DNA from 2 places in the Streptomyces sp. FXJ1.172 genome. Region 2 is predicted to be linked to the other one. Evidence: riboswitches for the same ligand, from Rfam matches in the RefSeq annotation. Region 2 holds a riboswitch; the other holds the start of a gene.
What was found. A riboswitch is a leader RNA that binds a small molecule or an ion and turns the genes downstream of it on or off. The one in region 2 is predicted to bind glycine.

Region 1 (8,943 bases), 4.2 Mb from region 2:
CATCGCCGGTCAGGGTGAGTTGCGCGAGCGTCATCTGCGACCACCTCCCGCAGGACGGTACCCCCCAGGGAGCACCGTACAAACGCACATGCAAGCTACAAGTCACAAGTTCGCAGCTCATGCGATGCGACAGGAGACTTACTGCTGGCAGATGCGGCATTATCATCGCCGCACGGCCGGTTCCCCCGGCCGTGACAGGGCGCGACACTTGTTCCACAGAACGCGAGGAGTAGAACCGTGATGACCCGTTCCGTGCGCCGGACCCGGCGGATGCTGCAGGTGGCCGGCGCGGGAGCCGCCGCCCTGCTGGCCCTCAGCGCCTGCTCCTCGTCCTCAGACTCCAAGTCCAAGGACACCTCGGCCTCTTCGGGGTCGTCGTCCTCGCCGAAGCTGTCGGGGAACGTGACCGTGTTCGCCGCCGCCTCCCTGAAGGAGAGCTTCACGGCCCTGGGCAAGGAGTTCGAGCAGCAGCACCCGGGCACCAAGGTCAACTTCAACTTCGGCGGCAGCGACACCCTCGCCGCGAGCATCACCGGCGGTGCCCCCGCGGACGTCTTCGCCGCCGCCAGCCCCAAGACGATGGCCATCGTGACGGGCAAGAAGGACGCGGTCGGCACCCCGGCCACCTTCGTCCGCAACCAGCTGGAGATCGCCACCCTGCCGGGCAACCCGGACAAGGTCTCCTCGCTGAAGGACCTCACCAAGTCCGGCCTGAAGGTCGTGCTGTGCGACAAGACCGTGCCGTGCGGCGCGGCCGCGCAGAAGGTCCTGGCCGCCAGTGGCCTCAAGCTCACCCCGGTCTCCTACGAGCAGGACGTCAAGTCCGCCCTGAACAAGGTGGAGCTGAAGGAGGCCGACGCCGCGGTCGTCTACAAGACGGACGTCCACGCCGCCGGCAGCAAGGTGGCGGGCGTGGAGTTCCCCGAGTCCGCCAAGGCGGTCAACGACTACCCGGTCGTCCTGCTGAAGAACGCGCCGAACGCCCAGGCCGCGCAGGCGTTCATCGCCCTCGTGCGGTCCGCCGAGGGCCAGAAGGTACTGAGCCAGGCCGGGTTCCTCAAGCCGTGACCTCGCTCGACAAGCCCGGCGCCGCGGCCGCACGGCCGCCGCGGCGCCGCCGCGTCGGCACGGAGGGCCGGCGCGGGGTGCCGTTGCCGCTGCTGCTGCCGGGCCTGGTGGCGCTGGCGTTCCTGCTGCTGCCGCTGCTCGCGCTGATCGTCCGCGCGCCCTGGCGCAGCCTGCCGGGCCGGCTCTCCAGCACCGAGGTGTGGCAGGCGCTGCAGCTGTCGCTGGTCAGCGCCACCGCGGCGACGGCCGTGAGCCTCGTCCTGGGCGTGCCGCTGGCCTGGCTGCTGGCCCGTGCGGACTTTCCCGGCCGGGGGTTCCTGCGGGCCCTGGTGACGCTGCCCCTGGTGCTGCCGCCGGTGGTCGGCGGTGTGGCGCTGCTGCTGGCCCTCGGCCGCAACGGGGTCGTCGGCAAGTGGCTGGACGCCTGGTTCGGGATCACGCTGCCGTTCACCACCGCCGGGGTCGTCGTCGCGGAGGCGTTCGTCGCGATGCCGTTCCTGGTCATCAGCGTCGAGGGCACGCTGCGCGCGGCCGACCCGCGCTACGAGGAGGCGGCGACCACGCTCGGTGCGTCCCGTTTCACCGCGTTCCGCCGCGTCACCCTCCCGCTGATCGCCCCCGGTATCGCGGCGGGCGCGGTCCTCGCCTGGGCCCGCGCGCTCGGCGAGTTCGGCGCGACGATCACCTTCGCGGGCAACTTCCCCGGCCGTACCCAGACGATGCCCCTCGCGGTCTACCTCGCGCTGCAGAACGATCCCGATGCCGCCATCTCCCTCAGCCTGGTCCTGCTCGCCGTGTCGATCGCGGTGCTGGCTGGGCTGCGGGACCGCTGGATGACGGGAGCCTGACCGTGGCAGCCACCCCGGAGCCTGTGCGAACGTACAGACCCATGACCGACATCGACGCCCCGGAAGCCGATCTGAAACAGGTGGGCGGCGAGGGGCTCGACGCCCGGCTCGTCGTCGACCGGGACTCCTTCCGGCTGGACGTGCGCCTCACGGCGGCCCCCGGAGACGTCGTCGCGCTGCTCGGTCCCAACGGCGCCGGCAAGACCACCGCCCTGCGCGCCCTGGCCGGTCTCGTCCCGCTCACCGACGGCCACCTGCGTCTGGACGGCGCCTCACTGGAGCACACTCCCCCGGAGTCCCGCCCGGTCGGTGTGGTCTTCCAGGACTATCTGCTCTTCCCGCATCTGTCCGCGCTGGACAACGTGGCCTTCGGGCCGCGCTGCCAGGGCGCGTCCAAGGCCGAGGCCCGGGAGCGGGCCGCCGCGTGGCTGGACCGGATGGGCCTGGCCGATCACGTGCACGCCAAACCCCGCCGCCTGTCCGGCGGACAGGCCCAGCGGGTGGCGCTCGCCCGGGCCCTGGCCACCCGCCCCCGGCTGCTGCTCCTGGACGAGCCGCTGGCCGCCCTGGACGCCCGTACCCGCCTGGAGGTCCGGGCCCGGCTCCGCCGCCACCTGACGGAGTTCGAGGCGGTCGCCGTCCTGGTCACGCACGACCCGCTGGACGCCATGGTGCTCGCGGACCGGCTGGTGGTCGTCGAACACGGCCGGGTCGTGCAGGAGGGCGCCCCCTCCGACATCGCCCGCCACCCGCGCACCGACTACATCGCCCGGCTCGTCGGCCTCAACCTCTACCAGGGGCAGGCGGACGGGCACGCGGTACGGCTCGACGCCGGGCCCTCGATCACGACCACGGAGGACCTGTCCGGACCGGTCTTCGTGGCGTTCCCGCCGAGCGCCGTCACCCTGTTCCGGGACCGGCCGACGGGGGCGAGCGCCCGGAACCTGTGGCGGTGCGAGGTCGAGGGCCTGGAGACGCACGGCGACCAGATCCGCGCCGACCTCACCGGCGAACTCCCGCTCGCCGCCGACCTCACCACGGTCGCCGCCGCCGAGCTGGAGCTGCACCCGGGCGCAGCTGTCTGGGCGACGGTCAAAGCCACGCAGACGCACGCATACCCGGCCTGAGCGGGCGGGCGCCGTACCGTGGGTGCCCATGACCCTGAGCATCCGCAATCAGCTCGCCGGCACCGTCACCGAGGTCCACCAGGGCGAGGCCATGGCCACCGTCAAGCTCCGACTGGACGGCGGTCAGCACCTCATGGCGGCCATCACCAAGGAGTCCGCCGAGGACCTGGCCCTCGCGCCGGGCTCGGCCGTGCGCGCCCTGGTGAAGTCGACCGAGGTCTCCCTCGCCACCAACCGGATCGCGGGCCTGTCGATCCGCAACCAGCTTCCGGGCGCGGTCACCGGCCTCACGACCGGCGCCGTCATGGCCTCCGTGAAGATCACCGTCGACGGCGGCCAACTGACCGCGGCCATCACCAAGGACGCGGTCACCGACCTCGGCCTCTTCGTGGGGTCCGACGTGGTCGCCCTGATCAAGGCGACCGAGGTGTCGCTGGCGACGGCCTGAGACCGTACGACGGAAGGGGCCCCGCCCAAAGATCCGGACGGGGCCCTGGGAGCGACCGTTCGCTCAGTCCTCGTAGGCGTCCAGCGGCGGGCAGGAGCACACCAGGTTGCGGTCGCCGAAGGCCTGGTCGATACGGCGGACCGGCGGCCAGTACTTGTCGGCGGCCGAGACACCGGCCGGGAAGACGGCCTCCTCACGGCTGTAGGCGTGCGCCCACTCGCCGCCGAGCGCGGCGGCGGTGTGCGGGGCGCCCCGCAGCGGGTTGTCCTCCGCGGGCCACTCGCCCGAGCCGACCTTCTCGATCTCCGCGCGGATGGCGATCATCGCGTCGCAGAACCGGTCCAGCTCGGTGAGGTCCTCCGACTCGGTCGGCTCGATCATCAGCGTGCCGGCCACCGGGAAGGACATGGTCGGCGCGTGGAAGCCGTAGTCGATCAGGCGCTTGGCCACGTCGTCCACGCTCACGCCGGTCGCCTTGGTCAGCGGGCGCAGGTCGATGATGCACTCGTGCGCGACCAGATTGCCCGGACCCGTGTAGAGCACCGGGTAGTGCGGCTCCAGGCGCTTGGCGACGTAGTTCGCCGACAGCACGGCCACCTGCGTGGCGCGCTTGAGGCCCTCACCGCCCATGAGACGGACGTACGCCCAGGAGATCGGCAGGATGCCCGCGGAACCCCAGGGGGCCGCCGAGACCGGGCCCACGCCCGTCTCCGGGCCCGCGGCGGGCTGCATCGGGTGGTTCGGCAGATACGGCGCGAGGTGCTCGCGGACCGCGACCGGGCCGACTCCGGGACCGCCGCCGCCGTGCGGGATGCAGAAGGTCTTGTGCAGGTTCAGGTGTGAGACGTCGCCGCCGAAGTGGCCCGGCTTGGCGAGACCGACCAGCGCGTTGAGGTTGGCGCCGTCGACGTACACCTGGCCGCCCGCCTCGTGCACCTGGGCGCAGATGCCGGCGACGTGCTCCTCGAAGACACCGTGCGTCGAGGGGTAGGTGATCATCAGGACCGCCAGCTCGTCGCGGTGCTGCTCGATCTTGGCGCGCAGGTCCTCGACGTCGATCTCGCCGTCCTCGGCGGTCTTGACGACGACGACCTTCATGCCGGCCATCACGGCGCTGGCCGCGTTGGTGCCGTGCGCGGAGGACGGGATGAGGCAGACGGTGCGCTGGTCGTCGCCGTTCGCGCGGTGGTAGCCGCGTACGGCGAGCAGACCGGCCAGCTCGCCCTGCGAACCGGCGTTGGGCTGGAGGGAGACCTTGTCGTAGCCGGTGACCTCGGCGAGACGCTCCTCCAGTTCGCGGATGAGCGTGAGGTAGCCCTCGGCCTGCTCGGCCGGGGCGAAGGGGTGCAGCTGGCCGAACTCGGGCCAGGTGACCGGCTCCATCTCGGTGGTCGCGTTGAGCTTCATGGTGCAGGAGCCCAGCGGGATCATGCCGCGGTCGAGGGCGTAGTCGCGGTCGGCCAGCCTGCGCAGGTAACGCAGCATCGCGGTCTCGGAGCGGTACTGGTGGAAGACCGGGTGGGTGAGGTAGGCGTCGGTGCGCAGCAGCGCCTCGGGCAGGGTGTCCGCGGCGCTCGCGTCCAGGGCCTCGATGTCGCCCTCGACGCCGAAGGCGGCGAAGACCGCGCCCAGCTGGGCCCGGTTGGTGGTCTCGTCGCAGGCGACGCAGACGTGGTCGGCGTCGGCCGGGTACAGGTTGACTCCGTTGTCCCGGGCGGCGGCGACGACCTCGGCGGCCCTGCCGGGCACGCGCGCGGTGACGGTGTCGAAGAAGGCACCGTGCACGATCTCGACACCGCCGGCCTTCAGGCCCTCGGCGAGGATCGTGGCGTACCGGTGCGTCCGCCGGGCGATCGTCTGCAGCCCCTCGGGCCCGTGGTAGACCGCGTACATGCCGGCCATCACGGCGAGCAGCACCTGCGCGGTGCAGATGTTGCTGGTGGCCTTCTCGCGGCGGATGTGCTGCTCACGGGTCTGCAGCGCGAGCCGGTAGGCCTTGTGCCCGTCGGCGTCGACGGAGACACCGACGAGGCGGCCGGGCAGGCTGCGCGCGAACTTCTCGTGCACGGCCATGTAGCCCGCGTGCGGACCGCCGAAGCCCATGGGCACGCCGAAGCGCTGGGTGGTGCCGACGGCGATGTCCGCGCCCAGCTCACCGGGCGGGGTCAGCAGGGTCAGCGCGAGCAGGTCGGCGGCGACGGTGACCAGGGCGCCCAGCTCGTGCGCCTGGTCGATGACGGGCTTGATGTCCCGTACGGCGCCGGAGGCGCCCGGGTACTGGATCAGCACGCCGTTGATCTCACGCGCGGCGATGCCGGCCGGGATGCCCTCGCTGAGGTCGGCGACGACGACCTCGACACCGGTCGGCTCGGCACGCGTCTCGATGACCGCGATGGTCTGCGGCAGCGCGTCCGCGTCGACCAGGAACAGGCCCTTCTTGTTCTTGCCCATGCGCCGGGACAGCGCCATCGCCTCGGCGGCCGCAGTGCCCTCGTCGAGCAGGGAGGCGCCGGAGGTGGGCAGACCGGTCAGCTCGGCGACCATCGTCTGGAAGTTCAGCAGAGCCTCGAGCCGGCCCTGGGAGATCTCCGGCTGGTACGGCGTGTAGGCCGTGTACCAGGCCGGGTTCTCCATGACGTTGCGCAGGATGACCGGCGGCGTGAACGTCCCGTAGTACCCGAGCCCGATCATCGAGCCGAGGACCTGGTTGCGGTCGGCGAGCGAGCGCAGTTCGGCGAGCACCTCGGCCTCGGTGCGGGCGCCCGGGAGGTCGAGGGCGTCGGCGTTCTTGATCACGTCCGGGACGGCGGCGGCGGTCAGGTCGTCCAGCGAGCCGTAGCCGACCTGCGCGAGCATCTTGGCCCGCGCCTCCTGGTCGGGCCCTATGTGGCGCTGCTCGAAGGGGATGCCCGCCTCGAGGTCGGAGAGCGGAATGCGTTGGGCGGTCATTGCGGAGGCCTCCTGGTCTGACGCGACCTTCGAGGGGCACCACGGCGCGGGTACCCCGACGGCCTCCCCCTCTGTCATCTCAACCTGAGAGCTTCACCGGGACGTGTCCCGGCTTTCACCGTCGGTGAGAGCGGAAGCCGTCGACATCCGCCCTGCTTTCCAGAGTGACCTCGTCCGTGCGGTACGTGAGCCTGAGAGATTCCGGGGAGGATTTGCTCCTTCGGCGCCTCCGAGGTGGTCGGAGGACTCTCCCGCACGGGTTCAGCAGCCGAAGTCAGACTACCAGCGAGGTCAACGCCCGAGCCCTCGAGTGGCCGCCTCCGTGAATGTGCTCTTTTGTAGTGCTTACGGATGAGTTGCGACCACGTGGAGGGAGAGGGACCGTGCAGACCGACATCGATCCGCGCAACCTGATCGGCCGCAAGGCGTTCGACCGCAACGGCACCAAGATCGGCACCGTCGACGAGGTGTACCTGGACGACGCGACCGGTGTGCCCGAGTGGGCGGCCATACGCACCGGCCTGTTCTCCCGCGACGCGTTCGTCCCTCTGGAGCCGAGCGAACTCGTCGAGGGCACCCTCCACGTCCCCTTCGACCGCGCCCTCATCAAGGACGCCCCGGACTTCGGCGTGGGCCGCCATCTCTCCCCCCAGCAGGAACTCCAGCTCTACCACCACTACGGCCTCGACACGGCCGCACCACCGTCGGTCCCGGACCACGACTTCGGCAAGCTGGCGGGGTCGGAGGAGTCCTGAGCCTCGAGCGGAACCCGGGTTTCCGCCAGGACCAACGGCAACGGCTCGGCCGGCTCCAGCGCGGGATCGTCGACAGAGAACGTCCGCACCCGCCCCGGAGGGGACTGCGGCGTCTCGAACCGCACCGTGACCCGCCCCAGCCCGCTCCCCTGCACCCAGCCGGGGCCGTACTCGGCGTGCCGTACGTCCTGTCCCGCGCGCCAGTGCCGTTCGACGGGCTCCGGCCGCTCCGGGGCGGCCTCGGCCACGGGCTCCTCCGGCGCCTGTGCCGCCCGCGAGGGCATGGCCTGCGCGAACAGGTCCTCCTGCGTGTAGTCGGCGAGCCCGGAGACGCCCACACCGAGCAGCCGCACCCCACCCGTGGTGTCCACGGAGTCCAGCAGCCGCGCGGCCGCCTCACGGACCACCGCAGGATCGTCCGTGGGCCCTCTGAGCGTCTCGGAGCGGGTCAGGGTCGAGAAGTCGTACCGCCGCACCTTCAGCACGATGGTCCGCCCGGACAGCCCCGCCCCGCGCAGCCGCCCCACGCACCGGTCGGCGAGTCGCTGCACCTCCAGTGCGATGCGCAGCCGGTCGTGGATGTCCACGTCGTAGGTGTCCTCGACCGACACCGACTTCGCCTCGCGCTCGGCCACCACCGGCCGCTCGTCCTGGGCCAGCGCCATGGCGTACAGCGCGTGCCCGTGCGCCTTGCCGAGCAGCCGTACCAGCTCGTCCTCACCCGCCTCGGCCAGTTCCTCGACCGTGGTGATCCCGGCCCTGCGCAGATGGTCGCCGGTGGCCGGGCCGACCCCGGGCAGGGTCCGCACCGGCATCGGCCCCAGCAGCGCCCGCTCGGAGCCCGGCTCGATGATGACCAGGCCGTCGGGCTTGGCCTGCTCGGAGGCGATCTTCGCGAGCATCTTGGAGGCGGCGAGCCCCACCGACCCGGTGAGCCCCGTGACCGCCCGGATGTCCGCACGCAGCTTGATCCCGGCGAGCCGCGCCGACTCCTCGTCCCAGGCCGTCCCGCCGGCCTCCAGGTCCACGAACGCCTCGTCCAGGCTGAGCGGCTCCACCAGCGGCGACAGCTCCCGCAGCAGGGCCATCACCTGCTCGCTGACCGCCCGGTACAGCCCGAAGCGCGGCACCAGGTACGCGGCGTTGGGTGCCAGCCGGCGGGCCTGGCCCACGGGCATCGCCGAATGCACCCCGAAGACCCGCGCCTCGTACGACGCGGTGGCCACCACCCCGCGCGGTCCGAGCCCGCCCACGACGACCGCCTTGCCGCGAAGGCTCGGCTTGGATGCCTGCTCCACCGAGGCGTAGAAGGCATCCATGTCGAGATGCAGGATGGTCGGCGCGTGTCTCACACCTCCGATGCTGCACCACGGCACTGACAATGCCCTGGAGCGGGAGAGCGGCCGGCGGTCAGACCGCCCGGTTGCGGCGGCGGGCCAGCTCGTCCGCGGGGTTGTGCCCGACGAGGGTCTCGCCCGTGTCGACGCGTTCGCCGTGCAGCTGGGAGAGCGCGCTTTCCACGTCCCGCCACACCACGCCGACGGCGATCCCGAAGATGCCCTGACCGCCCTGGAGCAGGGCGTGGACCTCGTCCGGGGACGTGCACTCGTAGACCGTGGCGCCGTCGCTCATCAGGGTCATCCGCTCCAGATCGCGGAAACCGCGTTCCCTGAGGTGCTGGACGGTCGTGCGGATGTTCTGCAGCGAGACCCCGGTGTCCAGGAACCGCTTCACGATCTTCAGGACGA
Region 2 (8,943 bases):
CACGTTGTGCACGACGAACAGGACGCGGCGGCAGCCCGCGCGCGTGATCCATCGCTCCGCGTCCTCGCCCACCGGTACGCGCACCCGCGCCGCCCCACCCGTCACGGGGTTCACCTCAGCACTCGACGATGTTCACCGCAAGCCCGCCCCGGGCCGGCTCAGGGTGGCCGCTTATCCGATACCGCGTGTGAGCAAGCCGGATGGATGATGCCGGCCATGGACACGCACGAGAATCTTCTGCCCATCGGCGAGGTCGCGGCGCGGCTGGGGCTGGCCACCTCCACCCTGCGCTACTGGGAGGAGCGCGGGGTCCTTCAGCCGACGGCACGACAGTCGGGGCGGCGGCTCTACGGTCCCGTGGAGTTCCGGCGGATCGCGCTCATCCAGATCTGGCAGGAGAGCGGGATGATGAGCCTGGACGAGATCGCGGCGCTGCTGGCCGGCCGGACCGAAACCGGTCACTGGCGGGACACCGTACGGGGCCGCATGGCTGCCATGGACGAGCAGATCGACCGCCTCACCCGGGCGAGGGCCTACCTCGCCCACTACCTCAGCTGCCCCCGCGACCATCCCGCGGACGACTGTCCGATGGTGAGCGAGGAGATCGATGCCCACATCCGCGCTGTCTGACCCGGCCGGAGGCCGTCCTGCCGCGAGTTCCTGCCCCATGCCGTTTCGTTGGCGTTGACTTCAAGGCGACTTGAGATGGAACGGTGGCACGGCCGCTCGGGCTCAATTCCCCCCGTGGTGCCCGCTCGGCGTTCGCACAGCCACCTCGCTCATCATCGTCGCAGCAGGAGTACGCGTGTCCGCACAGCGCCGTCCCGCCGGGTTGATCACGGCCGTCTTCCTCGGAACCTTCATGGCCCTGCTCGACATGAGCGTCGTCAATGTGGCGCTCCCGGCCGTGCAGAGCCACCTGCACGCCCGGATCACGGACATCCAATGGGTGGTGGACGGCTACACCTTGTGCCTGTCCGCCTTCATGCTCACCGGCGGCGCGCTGGGCGACCGTTTCGGGCGCAAGAAGGTCTTCCTGGCCGGGCTCACCCTGTTCACTCTCAGTTCGGTGCTGTGCGCGGCGGCGCCCGACACCACCACCCTGGTGATGGGGCGGCTGCTGCAGGGCACCGGAGCCTCCACCGTCACCCCCGGAGCACTGTCGCTGCTGGCACAGGGATTCCCGGACCAGGCCAAGCGGGCGCGGATGATCGGCCTGTGGGGCGCGTGCAGCGCACTGGCCGTGGTGCTCGGACCCCTCCTCGGCGGAGCGCTCACGGACTCCGTCGGCTGGCCCGCCATCTTCCTGATCAACGTGCCCCTCGGTCTCATCGCCCTCACCGCCGGCGTCAAGGGCATCGCCGAGTCCGCCGACCCGGAGCACGCGGCCGCCGACCCCGCAGGCCAGATCCTCGGCATCGTCTGGCTCGCGGCGCTCACCTACGCGGTGAACGAGGCCGGCCGTGACGGCTGGACAGCGACGCGGAACCTGGCGCTTTTCGCCGTGGCGGCCGTCGCCTTCCTCGCCTTCGTCGCCGTCGAGCGTCGCGCCCCCCGTGCCATGCTGCCGGTCCCGCTCTTCGGCAACCCGCGCTTCGTCATCACCAACATCGCGTCGTTCATGCTCGGCTTCGGCGCCTACGGCACCTTCTACCTGCTGTCGCTCTACCTGCAGCAGGTCCAGGACACCAGCGCGGCGATGACCGGCGTGAAGTTCCTCCCCTACTCGGCGGCCATCGCCCTCGGCTCGACCCAGGCCGGCAAGCTGACCGCCCGCTTCGGCCCCCGAGGAGTGATGGCCGCGGGCTACGGCCTGGTCAGCGTCGGCCTGCTGGGCCTGCTCACGCTCACTCCCACCACCGGCTACGGGCAGGCGGGCGTGCTTTTCGCGGTTCTCGGCCTGGGTATGGGACTCGGCATCGCCCCCACCAACGCCGCCGCCATGGCCGCAGTCCCCCGGGAGCGGTCAGGGGCCGCCGCCTCCACCGTCAACGCCACCCGCCAGGTGGGAACGGCCCTGGGCATCGCCGTCCTCGGCTCCCTGCTCAACGCCCGCGCCGAACTCTCCGTCTCCCAGAGCCTCGCCCACTCGGGCAGCGAACTCGACCCGGGCGAGCGCGGCACCGCGGCCCACCTCATCGTCACCCAGCACGGAGTCGCCCCCTCCCACCCGGGCCTGAACCTCCCTACCGCACAGCGGTACTTCGCCTCCGGCTTCGTCGACGGACTGCACACCAGCCTGCTGGTGGCAGGGGTCGCCACCGCGCTCGCCACCGCCGCGGTCCTGCTCCGCCTGCGGACGCCCGAGCCCACGGCGGGGCCGCGGCGCCCCACCGAGCAGGTGCCGGCGGAAGGGCGACGCACAGCCTGATCCGCGCCGGGCGTCATGTGCGGCCCAGGTCAGCACTCGATGATGTTCACCGCGAGCCCGCCCCGCGCCGTCTCCTTGTACTTCACGGACATGTCCGCGCCGGTGTCCTTCATGGTCTTGATGACCTTGTCCAGGGACACCTTGTGGGAGCCGTCGCCGCGCATCGCCATCTTCGCCGCCGTGACCGCCTTCACTGCGGCCATGCCGTTGCGCTCGATGCAGGGGATCTGGACCAGGCCGCCGACCGGGTCGCAGGTCAGGCCCAGATTGTGCTCCATGCCGATCTCGGCGGCGTTCTCGACCTGCTCGGGGGAGCCGCCGAGGACCTCCGCGAGTGCGCCCGCGGCCATGGAGCAGGCGGAGCCGACCTCGCCCTGGCAGCCGACCTCGGCGCCGGAGATGGAGGCGTTCTCCTTGAAGAGCATGCCGATCGCGCCGGCCGCCAGCAGGAAGCGGACCACGCCGTCCTCGTCGGCACCCGGCACGAAGTTGATGTAGTAGTGCAGGACCGCCGGGATGATGCCGGCCGCGCCGTTCGTGGGGGCGGTGACGACCCGGCCGCCTGCCGCGTTCTCCTCGTTCACCGCCATGGCGTAGAGGGTGATCCACTCCATCGCGTGCGCCAGCGGGTCGCCCTCGGCGCGCAGCTGGCGGGCCGAGACGGCCGCGCGGCGGCGGACCTTGAGGCCGCCGGGCAGGATGCCCTCGCGGGACATGCCGCGCCCGACGCACTCGCGCATCACCCGCCAGATCTCCAGCAGGCCCGCGCGGATCTCCTCCTCGGTGCGCCAGGCCCGCTCGTTCTCCAGCATGAGCGAGGAGATCGACAGGCCGGTCTCCTTCGTCAGGCGCAGCAGCTCGTCGCCCGTGCGGAAGGGGTACTTCAGGACCGTGTCGTCCAGCACGATGCGGTCCGCGCCGACCGCGTCCTCGTCCACGACGAAGCCGCCGCCGACCGAGTAGTACGTCTTCGACAGGATCTCCGCGCCCGCGGCGTCGTACGCCCGGACCGTCATGCCGTTCGCGTGGTACGGCAGGGCCTTGCGGCGGTGCAGGACCAGGTCGTCGTCGAAGGAGAACGGGATCTCGCGCTCGCCCAGCACCTTCAGACGGCCGGCGGCCTTGATCGCCTCCACCCGCTCGTCGGCCGTCTCCACGTCCACCGTGCGCGGCGAGGCGCCCTCGAGGCCGAGCAGCACCGCCTTCGGGGTGCCGTGGCCGTGGCCGGTCGCGCCGAGCGAGCCGTACAGCTCGCAGCGCAGGGCCGCGACCGAGCCGAGCAGATCCTCATTGCGCAGGCGGCGGGCGAACATGCGCGCCGCGCGCATCGGGCCGACCGTGTGGGAGCTGGACGGTCCGATGCCGATCGAGAACAGGTCGAAGACCGAGATGGCCACGGACGACTCCTCAAGACGGGGGTGAAGCGAAAAGACGGGGTGAAGCGGAAAAGAGCGGTACGGCGGTGCGGGCCGCGCACGCCGGTACTCCCAGTGTGCGCGGTGCCCCGCGAAAGGTGTCCTACTTGTTCAGACCCGGGTACAACGGGTGCTTCTCGGCCAGGGCCTTCACCCGGGCCTTGAGGGCCTCCGCGTCGTAGGACGGCTTGAGCGCCTCGGCGATCACGTCCGCGACCTCGGCGAAGTCCTCGGCCGTGAAGCCGCGGGTGGCGAGGGCGGGCGTGCCGATCCTCAGGCCCGAGGTGACCATCGGGGGCCGGGGGTCGTTCGGGACGGCGTTGCGGTTCACCGTGATGCCGACCTCGTGGAGCCGGTCCTCGGCCTGCTGGCCGTCCAGCTCCGACTCGCGCAGGTCGACCAGGATCAGGTGCACGTCCGTACCGCCGGAGAGCACGTTCACGCCGGCCTCGCGGGCGTCGGCGGCCGTCAGCCGCTCCGCCAGGATGCGGGCGCCCTCCACCGTACGGCGCTGGCGCTCCTTGAAGTCCTCGCTCGCGGCGACCTTGAAGGAGACCGCCTTGGCCGCGATCACGTGCTCCAGGGGGCCGCCCTGGAAGCCCGGGAAGACGGACGAGTTCAGCTTCTTCGCGAAGTCCTTCTTCGCGAGGATGATGCCGCCGCGCGGGCCGCCCAGCGTCTTGTGGGTCGTGGAGGTCACCACGTCCGCGTGCTCCACCGGGTTCGGGTGGAGACCGGCGGCGACCAGGCCCGCGAAGTGCGCCATGTCGACCCACAGGTACGCCTCGACCTCGTCGGCGATCCGGCGGAACCCGGCGAAGTCCAGCTGCCGCGGGTACGCCGACCAGCCGGCGATGATCACCTTCGGGCGGTGCTCCCTGGCGAGCCGCTCGACCTCGGCCATGTCGACCAGGCCGGTCTCGGCGTCCACGTGGTACGCGACCACGTTGAACTGCTTGCCGGAGAAGTTCAGCCGCATGCCGTGGGTGAGGTGGCCGCCGTGGGCGAGGTCCAGGCCGAGGATGGTGTCCCCGGGCTGGGCCAGCGCGAACAGGGCCGCCTGGTTGGCGGAGGCGCCGGAGTGGGGCTGGACGTTGGCGTACTCGGCGCCGAACAGCTCCTTGATCCGGTCGATGGCGATCTGCTCGGCGACGTCGACGTGCTCGCAGCCGCCGTAGTAGCGGCGGCCCGGGTAGCCCTCGGCGTACTTGTTGGTGAGCACCGAGCCCTGCGCCTCCATCACCGCGAGCGGTGCGAAGTTCTCGGAGGCGATCATCTCCAGCGTCGACTGCTGGCGGTTCAGCTCGGCGTCGACCGCGGCGGCGATCTCCGGGTCCAGCTCGTGCAGGGGCGTGTTCAAGGCGGTCATTCGGTTACGACTCCTCGCCGGTGGAAAAGGCCGTGTACTCGTCGGCGGAGAGCAGATCGGCCGGCTCCTCCGCGACGCGGACCTTGAACAGCCAGCCGCCGTGGAAGGGGGCGGAGTTCACCAGCGACGGGTCGTCGACGACGTCCTCGTTGGTCGCGGTGACCTCACCGGTGACCGGCGAGTACAGCTCGGAGACCGACTTGGTCGACTCGAGTTCACCGCAGGACTCGCCGGCGGTCACGGTGTCACCGACCGCCGGGAGCTGGACGAAGACGACGTCACCGAGCGCGTTGGCCGCGTGCTCCGTGATGCCGACCGTCGAGACGCCGTCCTCGGCGGCCGACAGCCACTCGTGCTCCTTGCTGTAGCGATGCTGCTGGGGGTTGCTCATGGCCTGAATTCTCCTGTACGCGCGGGAGTGCTGATGAAGGGGGGACTGCTGAAGCCGCTGGTGAGCGGGCGAATGTGCGCAGGGTCACGCGCCGGCCACGGGACCGGGCCCACGGCGGACGCGATCGCGCCCAGTCTCTACTTCTGGCGCTTGTAGAACGGCAGCGCCACGACCTGGTACGGCTCGTGACTGCCTCGGATGTCCACGCCGACGCCCTCGGTGCCGGGCGCGGCGTGCGCCGCGTCGACGTAGGCCATGGCGATCGGCTTGCCCAGCGTGGGGGAGGGGGCGCCCGAGGTGATCTCGCCGATCACCTGGCCGCCGGCGACGACGGTGTACCCGGCGCGCGGGACGCGACGGCCCTCGGCGATCAGGCCGACGAGCACGCGCGGAGGCTCGGAAGCGGCGCGCTCGGCGGCCTTGGCGAGCGCCTCGCGCCCGACGAAGTCGCCCTCCTTCTCGAACTTCACCACCCGGCCGAGCCCGGCGTCGAAGGGGGTGAGCGAGGTGGTCAGCTCGTGCCCGTACAGCGGCATGCCCGCCTCCAGGCGCAGGGTGTCCCGGCAGGACAGGCCGCAGGGCACCAGGCCGACGCCCTCGCCGGCCTTGGTCAGCGCCTGCCACAGCTCGACGGCGTGCTCCGGCTTCACGAACAGTTCGAAGCCGTCCTCGCCGGTGTAGCCGGTGCGGGCGATCAGCGCGGGGACGCCGGCGACGGTGCCGGGCAGGCCGGCGTAGTACTTCAGCCCGTCCAGGTCGGCGTCGGTCAGGGACTTCAGGATGCCGGGGGACTCGGGGCCCTGCACGGCGATCAGCGCGTAGGCGTCCCGGTCGTCGCGCACCTCGGCGTCGAAGCCGGCGGCGCGCTCGGTGAGGGCGTCCAGCACCACCTGGGCGTTGGAGGCGTTGGCGACCACCATGTACTCGGTCTCGGCGAGCCGGTAGACGATCAGGTCGTCCAGGATGCCGCCGTCGGCCCGGCAGATCATGGTGTAGCGGGCGCGGCCGACACCGACGGAGGCGATGTTGCCGACCAGGGCGTGGTTCAGGAAGGCGGCGGCCCCGGCGCCGGTCACCGTGATCTCGCCCATGTGGGAGAGGTCGAACAGACCCGCCTTGGTCCGCACCGCGACATGCTCGTCGCGCTCGGAGCCGTAGCGCAGGGGCATGTCCCAGCCGGCGAAGTCGGTCATCGTCGCACCGAGCGAGCGATGCACGGCATCGAGCGCGGTGTGACGGAGTTCAGTGCTGCTCATCGGTCGGTCGTCTCCCAGGACAAACAGGACGGGCGAGGAACGTCCCTCCCCATCTGTCATCGGAACCTGAGAGGTTCGCCATGACCGCCACGGGGACGATCACGGCTTGCACCTTGGGTGGAGCCACTGTCGCAGCGGCCCGCTTTTCAGATGTGCCTCGCCCGCGCGGTAACGGGGCCTGAGAGATTCAAGGGAGGAACTTGCTCCTTCGGCGCCCCAGCGAAGGCTGCTGGGGACTCTCCCGCGCGGATTCAAGCGGCCGGTATGCAGTTGGCGGCCACATCATTGCACGCCGCACCCCCGCCCGTCAGGGCCGCATCTGTAACCGACCTGTGGCAGTACGCGCACCTCCCCGCAGGACACCGCGCATTACCTTCTCTTTGCATGAATCGGGCATGGGGATTGCCGAGCCCGCAGGGGAGCCACAGGGGAGGACGATCACGGTGAACAGGACCTCGGCGTACGCCACCACCGCCGGCATCGCGGTGCCGAAGCAGCCCTCCGCCCCCGCGCGCGAGCGCCGCGCCGACCGCCCGGCCCCACTCGTGCGCGACCTGCGCGACCGGGCGGGCCGCAGCCCGCGGGCCCTGCTCCTCGGCCCCCGGGACGTGGTGGTGGTCACCGGCCTGCCCGGCAGCGGAAAGTCCACCCTGATGCACCGCGCGGTCCAAGGTCACCGCATCGACTCCCAGGACACCCGCGACCGCTGGGACGCCCGCATGCCCGGCCGCATCCCCTACGCGCTCTACCGCCCCCTGGTCCGCCTCGCCCACTACGCCGCCCTGCGCCGCGCCCTGCGCACCGGCGAGGGCGTCGTCGTGCACGACTGCGGCACCCGCAGCTGGGTGCGCGGCTGGCTCGCCCGTGAGGCCCGCCGCCGCGGCGCCACCCTGCACCTGCTGCTGCTCGACGTGGCACCCGAGACGGCCCGCGAGGGCCAGCGCGAACGCGGCCGCGGCGTCTCCCGCCACACCTTCGCCCGCCACCGCCGTACGACCGCCCGGCTGCTCGCCGCGGTCGAGCGGGGCGGGGTGCCCGCGGGCTGCGGCTCGGCGGTGCTGCTGGACCGCGCCGCGGCGGACGCCCTGCACCGGATCGGGTTCACAGGGTGAGGGACTGGCACGGCAACCCGCTAGCCTTCATGGTCACAGCAGTGGTTCCCAGCAGGCGGTAGGCAGATGGACTTCCCGGCGGACATTCCCGCGGACTTCCCGGCACAGGCGCACCCCCACCCGCACGGCGGTTGGCCCGGCAACGAGCTGGAGGAGGTCCTCGCGGCCTCCCTCGGCATACCCGCCGCGGCCGGCCGGATCATCGAGGTCCTCGGCCGCAGCTTCCTGTGGATCCCGCTGCCGAACGGCGGCGGCCCCGGCAGCGGCCCGCTCGACCTTCCCACGCTGGAGATCGACGGCCAGGTCTACGTCCCGGTGTTCAGCTCGGAGGAGCAGCTGCGCCAGGGGGCCGGCTCCCACATGGCGTTCACCATCGCTCCCGCCGTCGAGTTCGCCCGCGGCCTGCCCCCGCAGGCCGGCATCGCGGTGAACCCGGACGGGCTGGTCGGCATCCCGCTCCCGCCGGCCGCGGTGGCCGAGCTGTGCCGCGCGGGCCGCACCCCCCTCGACGGCCCCAACACCGGCGGCCGGGTCCGCCTCTTCGAGCCCGACTGGCAGGACGACCCGGTCGACTTCCTCTCCGCCGCGGCCGCCGAGTTCGCCGGGACCGGCGTGGTCCGCACCGCCCGCCGCTGCCTGGCCGCCATCGAGACGGCCGAGCCGGTGATGTTCGTGGGCGTGGAACTCTCCCAGTGGGAGGGCGACTTGCGCACCCTGCCCATGGACGCGCTGGGCAGGGCCCTGGGCCGGGTCCCGGTCGGGTGGCCGGTCAGCCTGGTCCTGCTGGACGTGACGGACGACCCGGTCGCCGAGTGGCTGAGGGCGAACGTCCGGCCGTTCTACCAACACGGTCACTAGACCGTGACCCGGGGGCAGCCCAGGGGACAGGGGCGCGGGGCCGTGTCCGCCGAGCAGCCTCGCCGCGCGGGCGCGGGAAAGGCGCCACTCACCCGCACCCGCGCACGAACAGAAGGCCCCGAGCTGGTGGGCGCTTAAGCTGTCTTTGACGCGGGCCACCAAAAGGAAGGG

Region 1: another riboswitch for glycine. It lies ahead of gcvP (aminomethyl-transferring glycine dehydrogenase); the one in region 2 lies ahead of gcvT (glycine cleavage system aminomethyltransferase GcvT).

What each region holds. Positions count from the first base shown of each region.
Region 1 is NZ_CP119133.2:7,589,883-7,598,825, reverse strand. Features, by position in the region: gene A6P39_RS34215 (molybdopterin-dependent oxidoreductase) at 1-34, opposite strand, end outside; gene modA (molybdate ABC transporter substrate-binding protein) at 241-1,068, shown strand; gene modB (molybdate ABC transporter permease subunit) at 1,065-1,916, shown strand; gene A6P39_RS34200 (ABC transporter ATP-binding protein) at 1,958-3,043, shown strand; gene A6P39_RS34195 (TOBE domain-containing protein) at 3,072-3,491, shown strand; gene gcvP (aminomethyl-transferring glycine dehydrogenase) at 3,555-6,440, opposite strand; glycine riboswitch at 6,610-6,704, opposite strand; gene A6P39_RS34185 (PRC-barrel domain-containing protein) at 6,824-7,195, shown strand; gene A6P39_RS34180 (DNA polymerase IV) at 7,117-8,547, opposite strand; gene A6P39_RS34175 (MerR family transcriptional regulator) at 8,606-8,943, opposite strand, start outside.
Region 2 is NZ_CP119133.2:3,365,402-3,374,344, reverse strand. Features, by position in the region: gene A6P39_RS14800 (hypothetical protein) at 1-105, opposite strand, end outside; gene A6P39_RS14795 (MerR family transcriptional regulator) at 217-630, shown strand; gene A6P39_RS14790 (MFS transporter) at 806-2,371, shown strand; gene A6P39_RS14785 (L-serine ammonia-lyase) at 2,401-3,768, opposite strand; gene glyA (serine hydroxymethyltransferase) at 3,890-5,155, opposite strand; gene gcvH (glycine cleavage system protein GcvH) at 5,160-5,546, opposite strand; gene gcvT (glycine cleavage system aminomethyltransferase GcvT) at 5,684-6,802, opposite strand; glycine riboswitch at 6,846-6,958, opposite strand; glycine riboswitch at 6,959-7,056, opposite strand; gene A6P39_RS14765 (AAA family ATPase) at 7,246-7,914, shown strand; gene A6P39_RS14760 (enhanced serine sensitivity protein SseB) at 7,981-8,772, shown strand.